Regions from separate parts of the Halomonas halophila genome, predicted to be linked through region 2. Evidence: predicted binding sites of a transcription regulator. Region 2 holds the regulator's gene; each other region holds the start of a gene.
What was found. The regulator sigma-54, encoded in region 2, starts transcription at its own class of promoters, with help from an activator protein. The targets are predictions, from matches to a motif close to TGGCACNNNNNTTGCTNT.
Positions count from the first base shown of each region.

Region 1: QWG60_RS05485 (sugar phosphorylase) is a predicted target of sigma-54. The motif match lies at 3,049-3,066, and genes of this name have one in related genera.
Region 3: speB (agmatinase) is a predicted target of sigma-54. The motif match lies at 2,205-2,222, and genes of this name have one in related genera.

Region 1 covers NZ_CP129121.1:1,210,102-1,214,207, forward strand. The annotation lists gene QWG60_RS05480 (glycosyltransferase family protein) at 1-1,131, shown strand, start outside; gene QWG60_RS05485 (sugar phosphorylase) at 1,241-3,016, opposite strand; gene QWG60_RS05490 (heavy metal translocating P-type ATPase) at 3,177-4,106, shown strand, end outside.
Region 2 covers NZ_CP129121.1:2,377,623-2,381,728, reverse strand. The annotation lists gene QWG60_RS11090 (HPr family phosphocarrier protein) at 1-7, opposite strand, end outside; gene rapZ (RNase adapter RapZ) at 12-911, opposite strand; gene QWG60_RS11080 (PTS sugar transporter subunit IIA) at 944-1,429, opposite strand; gene hpf (ribosome hibernation-promoting factor, HPF/YfiA family) at 1,433-1,744, opposite strand; gene QWG60_RS11070 (RNA polymerase factor sigma-54) at 1,857-3,257, opposite strand; gene lptB (LPS export ABC transporter ATP-binding protein) at 3,414-4,106, opposite strand, start outside.
Region 3 covers NZ_CP129121.1:3,219,750-3,223,855, reverse strand. The annotation lists gene QWG60_RS15120 (YjiH family protein) at 1-1,144, opposite strand, end outside; gene speB (agmatinase) at 1,217-2,167, opposite strand; gene QWG60_RS15110 (sigma-54 interaction domain-containing protein) at 2,345-3,766, shown strand; tRNA gene QWG60_RS15105 (tRNA-Pro) at 3,839-3,915, opposite strand; gene ispB (octaprenyl diphosphate synthase) at 4,021-4,106, opposite strand, start outside.

The sequences.
Region 1 (4,106 bases), 1.2 Mb from region 2:
CGCTTCGCGGCACAGCGGCCGATGAGCCTGATCCTGCCCTCGCTGTACTCCGAGCTGGAGGGGCCGGCGCTGGCGAATATCGTCGACGAGCTGGCCAGGGTGCCCTATCTGGCCGAGATCGTGATCGGCCTCGACCGGGCCGATCGCGACCAGTTCGACCGGGCCCGCGCGTTCTTCTCGCGGCTGCCCCAGCGCCATCGCATCCTGTGGAACGACGGCCCGGGGCTGCGCGCCCTGGACGCCGAGCTGGAAGCACAGGGCCTCGCGCCCCAGCAGCCGGGCAAGGGGCGCAACGTCTGGTACTGCGCCGGCTACGTGCAGGCTTCCGGGCGCAGCGAGGCGGTGGCGCTGCACGACTGCGACATCCTCACCTACGACCGCGGCATGCTGGCGCGGCTGTTCTATCCGGTCGCGCATCCCTACTTCAACTACGAGTTCTGCAAGGGCTACTACCCCCGCATCGCCGACGGGCGGCTCAACGGTCGGGTCTCGCGGCTGATGGTCACGCCGCTGCTGCGCGCGCTCAAGCAGATGTTCGGGCCGCTGCCGTACCTCGAGTACCTGGACTGTTTCCGCTATCCGCTGTCCGGCGAGTTCGCCATGCGCACCGAGGTGCTCGATGGCATCCGCATTCCCGCCGACTGGGGCCTGGAGATCGGCGTGCTTTCCGAGGTCCATCGCCACTACACCACCCGGCGGCTGTGTCAGGTGGATCTCGCCGACAGCTACGATCACAAGCATCAGCCGGTCTCGGAGGAGGACGCCTCCGGCGGGCTCAATCGCATGAGCCTGGATATCGCCAAGGCGCTCTACCGCAAGCTGGCGACCCAGGGGGTGACCTTCAGCGCCGAGGGCTTCCGCACCTTGAAGGCCACCTACTATCGCATGGCGCTGGACCTGATCGAGGCCTACGACCACGACGCGCGGATGAACGGCCTGAGCCTGGACCGCCACAGCGAGGAGCGGGCGGTGGAGCTGTTCGCCACCAACCTGCTCGAGGCCGGCGGCGTCTTCCTCGACAATCCCGGCGAGCGTCCCTTCATTCCCAGCTGGAACCGGGTGCGGGCGGCCATCCCCGACCTGTTGCCGCGCATGGCCGAGGTGGTGGAAGCCGATAACGCCCCGGACTGAGGTCGGTAGCCGGAAGCTTGAAGAGCGGCGCTTCGCGCCTGGAAGCTGGAAGAAGAACCACCCCCATTGGCTTGCCATGGGGGCGGTGTTCTTTGCGCTGTCTGCCAGCTTATGGCTGATGTACCAGCCACAGGGCGCCGTAGGGCGGCAGGCTATGTTCCGCCTGCCAGATCTCGCCGTCGAGCCGGTTCCGCCACACGCCCTTGTTCAGATCCTCCAGCGCCAGCGGCTGGGGGCGGTCGGTGACGTTGTGGATCGCCAGAAGCCGGCGCCCGTCGTCCAGCGGGCCGCGCTCGACGACCAGCAGCGACGTCGGCGTCTCGATCACCCGCTGCGGCACGTCGGGATGGAAGCAGGGCTCGTCGCGGCGGACCTCGAGCAGCAGCGTCAGCGCCGTGAAGGCCTGGTGGGTCGAGGTGTGCGGGCTGTCGAGCAGCCGCTCCAGGGCACCACGGTCCCAGCGGTGGCGATTGATCGAGCGCAGCCGGCCGCTGCGTTCCATGCCTTCGATGTCGTTGAGGGTGCCGGTCAGCGCGTGCAGATACAGCGCCGGGATGCCCTTGAGGCCGAGCATCAGCTGCTGGCTGCACAGGAAACGCGGCATCTGCCAGGGGTCCGCGCCGCGTCTCGTGCCCTTCATGGCGTCGAACCAGGTGATGTTGATCTCGTAGGGCGAGTCCTCGCCGTCGTCCTTGGTACGCATGCTGACGAAGCCGCCGAAGCGGTGCATCAGCTCGAGCAGCGCCTCGACCTCGTGGTGGGGCAGCCAGCCCTCCAGCGGGCGTACGCCGATGCCGTCGTGGCTGGCGGTAAAGTTGAGGAAGCTGCAGCCCGGCGGCAGCTCGGGCAGGCTGCGCAGCCAGGCCGCCAGGGTGCCGGCCTCGCCGCTGGTAAAGGTGTGCAGCAGCAGCGGCGGCAGCGGGAACTGATAGACCAGGTGCGCCTCGTCCGGCGGCGTGCCGTCCTTTTCGAGCCTCTCAAGACCGAAGTAGCTGATGTTCTCGCGGTGCGGCACGTTGGTCTCGGTGAGGATCAGCGTGCCCGGCGCCACGTGATCGGCGATGGCGCGCAGCAGCCGCACGACCTCGTGGGTCTCGGGCAGGTGGATGCAGGAGGTGCCGACCTTCTTCCACAGGTAGGCGATGGCATCCAGGCGGATCACTCGCGCGCCCTGGCAGAGGTAGAACAGCAGGATACCGACGAACTCCAGCAGCACGTCGGGGTTGGCGAAGTTCAGGTCGATCTGATCCTCGGAGAAGGTCGCCCACAGGTGACGGGGCCCGCGGCGGGTCGGCACCTTGACCAGCAGCGGCGAGCTGCGTGGCCGCACCACCGCCGAGAGGTCGGTCTCGGGATCCATCTCGATGAAGTAGTCGCGCCCCGGCTGGTTGCCGCCGAGATAGTCGGCGAACCACAGCGATTCCCGTGAGACGTGGTTGAGCACCAGGTCGACCCCCAGATCGAAGCGACGGGAAAGGCGGCGGACCTGGGGCCAGTCGCCGAGTTTGGGATCGACCTCGCGGTAGTGGATGACCGAGAAGCCATCGTCGCTGCTCCAGGGGAAGAAGGGCAGCAGGTGCACGCCGCTGAAGGTCTCTCCGAGGCGGCCGGCGACGAAGTCGTCGAGGACGTCGAGCGGTGGCTGCTCGCCGTCGACCAGGCTGTCGCCGTAGGCGATCAGCCACTGGTCGCGTTCACTCCACAGCGGACGGGCGGGCGGTGCCTCACCATCCGGGGGCGTCATGGGGGCCTGATGCGCCAGCAGGGTGAACAGCCGGCGCAGCACCTCGTCGGCGCGGGGGCCGTAGAGCATCGTCAGGTGGCGATGGGCGCGCTCATGGAAGGCCTCGGCGCCAAGTGGCGTCGAAAGGGAGGGTGCCGGCATGGCGATCGCCTCTCGTTGGGGGTTTCCTTAAGCATGCAGGCCGCGTGCCAGCTGTCCATGCTGGCGGTGTCGTGCCCGGCGTCATCACCGCTTGAGTCTATAGCGGCTAGAGGCTCTAGGCTGATGCCATGTTTCGATGACGAGCCCCGAGGAGGTCAGGATGGCGCAAGACGCCGCGCAGGAAGCCGAAAAGGGTGCACTCCAGCGACACCAGTGGCGCGTGGAAGGCATGGACTGTCCGAGCTGCGCCGGCAAGATCCGCGGCGCGCTGGAGCGTCTGGATGGCGTGGCTGACGTGAAGGTCTCGGTCATGCAGGGCTCGCTGGCCCTCGATCTGGATACCGGCCGCACGGCGCCCGAGGACGTGGCGTCGCTGGTCGAGCGGTTGGGCTATGGCGTTCGGCGCCAGTCGGCGCAGGACGATGCCGAGGCGCCTTCGGGCGCCGGCTGCTGTGCCGGGCGCGATCATGCCGATCATTTCCGTCGGGGTGATGACGCCTCGCCCCGGCGCTGGCATGCCACCGCCAAGGGGCGGCTGGTGCTGGCCACCGGGGTGGCGCTCGGCGTGGCCACGCTGCTGCGCTTCACCGTCGGTGCGGAGATCGCCCACTGGGCCTTCCTGGCGGCCTGCCTGATCGGACTGGCGCCGGTCGCTCGCCGTGCGGTGAGTGCGGCGCGGGTCGGCATGCCGTTCACCATCGAGATGCTGATGACCCTGGCCGCCGGCGGTGCGCTGATCATCGGCGCCGCCGAGGAGGCGGCCATGGTGGTGCTGCTGTTCGCTATCGGCGAGATCCTCGAGGGCGTGGCCGCGGACCGGGCCCGCTCGGGCATCCGCGCGCTGGCCGATCGGGTGCCACGCGAGGCACGCCTGGAAGTCGCCCCCGGCGAGACGCGCACGGTGGATGCGGCACATCTGGCGGTCGGCCAGGTGGTGGTGGTGCGCCCCGGCGACCGCATCCCCGCCGACGCCACCATCCTCGAGGGCCGCTCGTCGATCGATGAGTCGCCGGTGACCGGCGAGTCGGTGCCGCGGGACCGGGGCGAGGGCGACGAGGTGTTCGCCGGCTCGATCAACCATGACGGCGTG
Region 2 (4,106 bases):
TGGGCACGTGACTAGCGGTCCTTGGCGTCGTTCGGGTCGGGAAGCGTGAGTTGCAGGCCGAGCTCGCGATGGCGCAGGCGCACGCCGGCGTGGGTCTCGGCAAGACGCCGGGACAGTCGCTCGGCCAGGTAGGTGGAGCGGTGCTGGCCGCCGGTGCAGCCGATCGCCACGGTCAGGTAGCTGCGCTGGCTGGCGCGGTAGCGGGGCAGCCAGCGTTCGATCCAGGCCAGGATGTCGTCGGCCATCTCGTCGACCACCGGGTAGCCCTCGAGGAAGGCGATCACGCTGTCGTCGCGGCCGGTGGCATCACGCAGCCGCGGGTCCCAGTAGGGGTTGGGCAGGCAGCGGGCGTCGAACACGATATCGGCGTCCAGAGGCACGCCGCGCTTGAAGCCGAACGACTCGAGGGTCAGCGTCAGCCCTTCGCGGCCGTGCCCGGCGACCTGGTCGGTGATGCGACCACGCAGGTCGTGCACCGAGAGCCGCGAGGTATCGATCAGCAGATCGGCGAGGTCGCGAATCTCCGACAGGGCGTCTTCCTCGCGATCGATCGCCTCGGCCAGCGTCATCTCGGTATCGCGGGTCAGGGGGTGTCGGCGCCGGGTCGCGGAGTAGCGCTCCAGCAGGATGCGTGCATCGGTGGTCAGGTAGATCACCTGGCACTGGATGTCGCGGGCACGCACGTCCTCGAGCAGCGTCGGGAAGCGTTCCAGGGCATGGGGCAGGTTGCGGGCGTCGATGCTGACCGCGACGGCGCTGCGCAGGGACTGGCCGCTGCGCAGCTCGTCGACCAGCGGTCCGAGGAGCATCGCCGGGAGGTTGTCGATGGCGTAGTAGCCGAGGTCCTCGAGGGCCTGCAGGGCGATCGACTTGCCGGAGCCGGAGCGTCCGCTGATGATGACGAGCTGCATGACGGATCGGGTCTCCTGGTCGGGGGCGGCCCTCAGCTGCGTCCGCTGGCGGCCGGTGCCTGTCGTCGGATGGCGTCGAGGAGGCTGTCGTGCAGCTCGCGCTGGCTGCCGGCCCGACGCAGGGCGCTGCGGGTCGCGGCGTCGTTCATCACGCCGGCGACCTGGCCGAGCAGGGCGAGATGCGCGTCGTCGGCTTCCTCGGGGACCAGCAGCACGAACACCAGGTCGACGGGTTCACCGTCGATGGCGTCGAAGTCGACCGGTTCGTCGAGCTTGAGAAAGCCGGCGATAGGGGCCTTGCAGTGAGGGTTGCGGGAATGGGGGATGGCGACCCCGTGCCCGATGCCGGTGCTGCCCAGGCGCTCCCGCCCGATCAGCCGGCTGAAGACCTCCTGGCTGTCGAGGCTGGGAATGTTCTGGGCGATGAAGGTGCTGAAGAACTCCAGCACACGTTTCTTGCTCCCCCCGGGCACACCGAAGAGGGTGCGCTCGGGGGGCAGGATGGCTTCGAGTGACATGACTCAGCGGACGCTTGCGGCGCCCTGGGCGCGGGCCTGAGTCTTTTCCTTGTGCTTGACGAGCTGGCGGTCCAGCTTGTCGGCAAGGGCGTCGATGGCGGCGTACATGTCGGCGTCCATCGCTTCGGCGTGCAGATCGGCACCGGCGGCGTGCAGCGTGCAGGCGGCCTGTTGGCGTTCCTTCTCGACGGAGAGCGTCACCTGAACGGTGGTGATGTTGTCGTAATGGCGTTCCAGGCGGGAGAGTTTCTCCTGCACGTAGTCACGCAGGGGCTCGGTCAATTCCACGTGATGGCCGGTGAGGTTGACTTGCATGACACGCTCCTTGCTCCTTGGGTGGTGACTCGATTGTAACCCTTTTTGGTGCCTTGCAAACCCCCCGTGCCAGACGCGTTTTCATACTCTGGAACCCCCCGTCGGGAGGGCCTCAGCCGAGGCGCTTGCGCTGGCTGGAGGAGGGGATGTGCATCGCTTCGCGATACTTGGCGACGGTGCGTCGGGCCACCTCGATGCCCTCCTCGGCGAGCAGGGTGACCAGCTTGCTGTCGGACAGCGGCTTGCGCGGCGGTTCGCCCTCGATCAGCTTGCGGATGCGGGCGCGGATCGCGGTGCTGGAGTGGGCATCCTCGCCGTCGCCGACCTGGCTCGAGAAGAAGTACTTGAGCTCGAAGACGCCGCGGGGGGTGTGGATGAACTTCTGGGTCGTGACCCGAGAAATGGTCGACTCGTGCATCTCCACCGTCTGGGCGATGTCGGCCAGGATCAGCGGCTTCATGGCCTCTTCGCCGTGCTCGAGGAACTCGATCTGGCGGGTCATCACCTCGTGGCCGACGCGCAGCAGGGTGTCGTTGCGGCTGGCCAGGCTCTTGATCAGCCAGCGCGCCTCCTGCAGGTGGTCCTTGAGGAACTGGTTGTCGTCGCTCTTGTCGGCGCGCTTGATCAGCGCCGCGTAGTCGGGCTGGATGCGCAGCCGCGGCATCGCCTCGGGGTTGAGCTCGACGCGCCAGCCCTGGGGCGTGTAGCGGGCGATCAGGTCGGGAATCACGTAGTCGCTGTCGCCGCTGGCGAATTCGCTGCCCGGGCGCGGGTCGAGGCCGCGGATCAGGCCGATGACCTCGTCGAGGGTCTCGTCGTCGAGCCCCAGGCGCCGCTTGAGCAGCCGCCGGTCGTTGCCGGCCAGGGCCTCGAGGAACTGGCGTACCAGGCGGCGCGCCTGGGGCAGCAGCGGGGTGTCGTCGGGCAGGGTGGCCAGCTGCAGCAGCAGGCACTCGCGCAGATCGCGGGCGAACACGCCGGTGGGCTCGAACTGCTGCAGGCGCAGCAGCACCGCTTCGACCTCGCGGGTGGCGAGCCCGTCGAGGCCCTGGGCGCGCAGGCCGTCGCGCAGCTCGTCGAGCGGTTGATCCAGATAGCCGTCCGGCGTCACGGCATCGATCAGGCTCTCGGCGATGCGGGTCTCGCGTTCGTCGAGCTCGCTCATGGCCAGCTGCCAGACGAGGTGGCTCTGCAGGCTCTGGCCGGCGGCCTGGCGCTCGAAGTCGGGAGCCTCGCCGCTGCCGCCGGCGTCCTGGAAGGTGTCCGACCAGTCGCTGTCGACGCTGAGTTCTTCCGGAATCTCGTCGGACCAGTCGTCGTCCGGCGTCTCCCCGGCGGCCTGCTCGCCGAAGTCGTCCTCCAGCTCCAGCATGGGATTGGCTTCCAGGGCCTGCTGGATCTCCTGGCGCAGATCAAGGGTCGAGAGCTGCAGCAGGCCGATGGCCTGCTGCAGCTGGGGCGTCATGGTCAGCTGGGTGCCGACACGCAGTTGGAGGGATGCCTTCATGGCCATGGCAAGCGTTCCGGTCCTGCGGCAAAGAGGCCTTCCACCCTAGTGTGGGTGTGCCCGCCGTGCAAGCCTTTGCTCAGCAATTAGCATGCCAATGGCAATTGCCATGCCTGTCTGTGCATGGCGACAATATATCAGTGACTTGCGAAGCCAATAGGCTCAGAGTCGGAAGTCCTGGCCCAGGTAGACGTCGCGTACCCGCTGGTTGGCGAGGATGGCCTCGGCGTCGCCTTCGGCGATGATCTGGCCGTCGCCGACGATGTAGGCGCCGTCGCAGATGTCCAGCGTCTCGCGCACGTTGTGGTCGGTGATCAGCACGCCGATCTCGCGGGCCTTGAGCTGGCGGATGATGCCCTTGATGTCGCCTACCGAGATCGGGTCGACGCCGGCGAAGGGCTCGTCGAGCAGGATGAAATCGGGTTCGGTGGCCAGCGCCCGGGCGATCTCGACCCGCCGGCGCTCGCCGCCGGACAGGCTCATGCCCAGGTTGTCGCGGATGTGGGTGATGTGGAACTCCTCCAGCAGTGCCTCCAGGCGCGCCTTGCGGCCGGCACGGTCGAGGTCGCGGCGGGTCTCGAGAATGGCCATGATGTTGTCGGCCACCGACAGCTTGCGGAAGATCGAGGCTTCCTGGGGCAGGTAGCCGATGCCGGCCTGGGCGCGTTGGTGCATGGCGGCGCCGGAGAGGTCGCGGTCGTCGATGGCGACGCGGCCGGCGTCGGCCCGAACCAGGCCGACGATCATGTAGAAGGAGGTGGTCTTGCCGGCGCCGTTGGGGCCCAGCAGGCCGACGATGCGGCCCTGCTGGATCTCCAGGCTGATGTCGTGAACGACGCGACGGCGCTTGTAGCT
Region 3 (4,106 bases), 840 kb from region 2:
CCACCAGGGTGGCGGGGGCGGCGGCCTCGGCCTCGGGGATCCGCATCCATTCCAGCACCGGCACCATGGGCGCGGAGAGCCAGGTGAACAGCGGCGTGAATTCGGCCAGCACCAGCGCCACGGTGCCGATGGCGATCACCAGCGGCAGCAGGCCGAGGAAGATGTCGGCGACGTTGAACAGCGCGATGCGTGCCAGCTTGAGCGGACCCGGGGCGGTCTCGGCACGTGCCACGGCCATGCCCAGGCTGTAGCGCAGCAGGCTCTGGTCGCCGGTGTTTTCTTCCTGAATCTGGCAGCCTACTGGCTCGTGGTAGGCGTTCGACTTGCGCGACAGCGGCGGCAGGCGCGGCACGATGACGGCGGCGACCAGGCCGGCGACCACCACGGTCAGGTAGAAGGGCACGAACAGGTGGTTGATGCCGATGAAGCTGGTGACCAGCAGGGCGAAGGCGATCGAGACGATGGAGAAGTTGGTGGCGATCGCCGAGGCCTCGCGGGCGTTGTAGTAGCCCTGCTCGTACTGCTGGGTGGTGATCAGCACGCCCACGGTGCCGGATCCCATCCAGGAGGCGGTGGCATCGATGGCGCTGCGCCCGGGCAGGCCGAAGATCTTGCGGAAGGGCGTGCGCACCAGACTGCCGATGAACTCCATGAAGCCGAAGTCGACCAGGAAGGGCAGCAGGATGGCGGCGAAGAAGAAGAAGGTCAGCAGTACCGGGGCCAGGTCGTTGAGCATCACGCCCCCGGTGAAGGAGGCGGTGACCGCCTCCGGGCCGACCTGGAAGTAGGTCATCAGCGCGAACGCCGCGCCCAGCACGCGCATGATCACCCACAGAGGCGCCACGTCGAACAGCTCGTGCAGGGCGCCCTCGCGGGCCCAGGCGGGCCGAGTCAGCTTGACCGTCAGCGTCAGCGCTACGGACAGGCACAGCACGACCGTGGCGATGGTCGGCAGGGCATCGCCGAGCAGCGCCTTGAGGCCGTCGGCCATCAGGCCCATGCCGATGTTGATGGTGTCGCCGGTGGAGAAGGGCACCAGGAACAGGCCGATGCCCAGCAGAGAGGGGATCAGGAACTTCAGCAGTCCGGCGCGGCTCAGCGGTGCCGCGCGACTGGCCAGTTGGGTGTCGAAGGAGTTGGCCATGGGGTTTCCCTATTGATCTTGTAATGGGTAGAACCCGGCCCCGGGGGGGGGGGGGGGCCGGGTCGGGTCGGCTCAGTCGCGGTGTATCACGCCGGGCAGCACGCAGAGCATCTCGTAGAGCAGGGTGGCGCCCATCAGCGCGGTGTTGCCGCTGGTGTCATAGGGGGGCGAGACCTCGACCAGGTCGCCGCCGACGACGTTGAGGCCCGCCGCGCCGCGCACGATCTCCAGCCCCTGCTGGGCGGTGAGGCCGCCCATCTCGACGGTGCCGGTGCCGGGGGCGACCGAGGGGTCCAGGCCGTCGATGTCGAAGGAGATGTACACCGGGCCGTCGCCCATCTGCTCGCGCACTTCGGCCATCAGCGGCGCCAGCGACTTGTACCAGCACTGCTCGGCGGTCACGACGCGGAAACCCTGGTCGCGGCACCAGTCGAAGTCGTCGGCGGCGTAGCCGGTGCCGCGCAGGCCGATCTGCACCACGCGGTTGCTGTCCAGCAGGCCCTCTTCCTGGGCGCGGCGGAAGGGGCAGCCGTGGGCGATTTCCTCGCCGAACATGTGCTCGTTGACGTCGGCGTGGGCATCGATGTGAATCAGGCCGACCGGGCCGTGCTTCCTGGCGATGGCGCGCAGCAGCGGCCAGGTCAGGGTGTGGTCGCCGCCCATCGTCAAGGGCACGCAGTCGTGAGACAGCACCTCGTCGTAGAAGCCGGTGATGATGTCGAGGTTCTTGGGCAGGTTGAAGGTGTTGATCGCCACGTCGCCGATGTCGGCGACCTGCAGGCTGTCGAAGGGCGCGGCGCGGGTGGCCATGTTGTAGGGGCGAAGCATGCGCGACTCGTCGCGGATCTGGCGCGGCCCCAGGCGTGTGCCGGGGCGGTTGGAGGCGCCGATGTCCATGGGCACGCCGATGAAGGCGGCATCGAGCCCGGCGGCGCTGTCCTGGGTGGGCAGGCGCATCATGGTGGCGGGGCCGCCGAAGCGTGGCATCTCGTTGCCGCCGAGGGGCTGGTTAAAGTCGCTCATTGGGGCTCCATATCATTGGGGTTGTTCATCGTTACCTTAAGCATGAAACGTGCCACTTTTTAACTAGCTGATATTGTTGGAGGTTTAGAGTGTGTTGATTCATTTCTGGATCGCTGGCACCGTGGCCGTGATACATTGGTGAATCGCGCGATTCATTTATGCATCACGGGGCCTTCCATGAGCGAACTCGACAGCTGCATCCTGCAGACCATCATCGACACCGCCCACGATCACTTCTTCGTGGTGGATACCGAGGGGCGGGTCTGCGAGGTCAGCCCGGCCGCGGCGGCGGTCTATGGCATGTCTCGTGAGGAACTGTGCGCCACTACCGTGCAGCAGCTCGAGGCCGAAGGCGTACTGAAGCCCTCGATCAGCCTGGAGGTCATCCGCACCGGCAAGCCGGCCCAGCTGATGCAGGTGACCGGCACCGGACGGCGGGTGATCGCGCAGGCGCATCCGGTGTTTCAGGGCGGCCAGCTGGTGGCGGTGGTCAGCCGGTCGATGGACCTGACCGACCTGCAGATGCTCCAGGAAGAGTATGCGTTGCTGCAGCGTCGCTTCAGCGAGCATCTCATGCGTGGCGGCGGCGCCGAGGAGCCCGGTCTGGACGTCGACCTGGGCGAGCTCGAGGTGCGTAGCCGGGTGATGCGCGAGGTGGCGCTGCTGCTGCAGCGGGTGGCGCCGACCGACGCCACGGTGCTGATGCTTGGCGAGTCGGGCGTCGGCAAGACCGCCTTCGCCCGCCAGCTGCACCGCTGGAGCGCGCGCGGCGATGGGCCCTTCATCGACGTCAATTGCGGCGCCATTCCGGAGAGCCTGTTCGAGTCGGAGATGTTCGGCTATCGACATGGTGCCTTCAGCGGTGCCGCGCCGGGGGGCAAGGCGGGTCTCCTGGAGCAGGCCGAGGGCGGGACCCTGTTCCTCGATGAGATCGGCGAGCTGCCGCTGGCGATGCAGACCAAGCTGCTCAAGACCATCCAGGACGGCAGCGTGACCCGGCTGGGCGATACGCGGGCCAGGCGCATCGACTTCCGGCTGGTGGTGGCGACCAACCAGGACCTGGCCCGGCGGGTCGAGGAGGGGGCGTTCCGCCTCGATCTCTACTATCGCCTCAACGTCATCCCCGTCACCCTGCCGCCGCTGCGCGAGCGCCGCGAGGACATCCCCGGCCTGGTCGAGCGCCAGCTGAAGCGTCTCAATGCCCGCTATGGGCGTGACAAGCTGATCGGGCGTGACGTCTGGCAGGAGCTGATGGGGCGGGACTGGCCGGGCAACGTGCGAGAGCTCGAGAACTGGCTGGAGCGGGCCTGGCTGTCGGCCGGGGAGGATATCATTCGTGGCGAGCGGGCGGCCGCGGAATGGCCGGCGGCGCTGCCCGAGACGGAGCCGGAGCGGAGCACCGAGGGGAAGGCCGGCGCCGCGCTGCTCGAAGGGGAGTCGCTCAAGGCCATGCTGGCGCGCACCGAGCGCGCCGTCCTCGCCGAGCTGTGCGGCGAGCTGTCTTCCACTTATGCAATGGCCGAGCGGCTCGGCATCAGCCAGCCCAGCGTGGTGCGCAAGCTTCGTCAGCATGGGCTGCGGATCGGGCAGTGGGGGTAATGAAACAAGCCGAGGGAAACGAAAAACGCCCACCGCTCGATTGAGCTAAGTGGGCGTTTTTACTGATGTCCTTGGTCGGAGTAGCAGGATTCGAACCTACGACCTCTGCCTCCCGAAGGCAGCGCTCTACCAAGCTGAGCTATACTCCGATGCCTGCCGTGTCTCTCGGCGACGGATGAGTATTATACGTAGGCGAAGACGGAATGCAAGCCCTTCTTTTACTTCTCCGTCTTCGCCGATCTCCGGCCTCGGGCTCAGTTGCGGCGTTCCACCGCCAGGCGGGCCAGTTCGGCCATGCTGTTGCGGTAGGGGGAGTCGGGCAGGGCATCCAGCTGGGCCA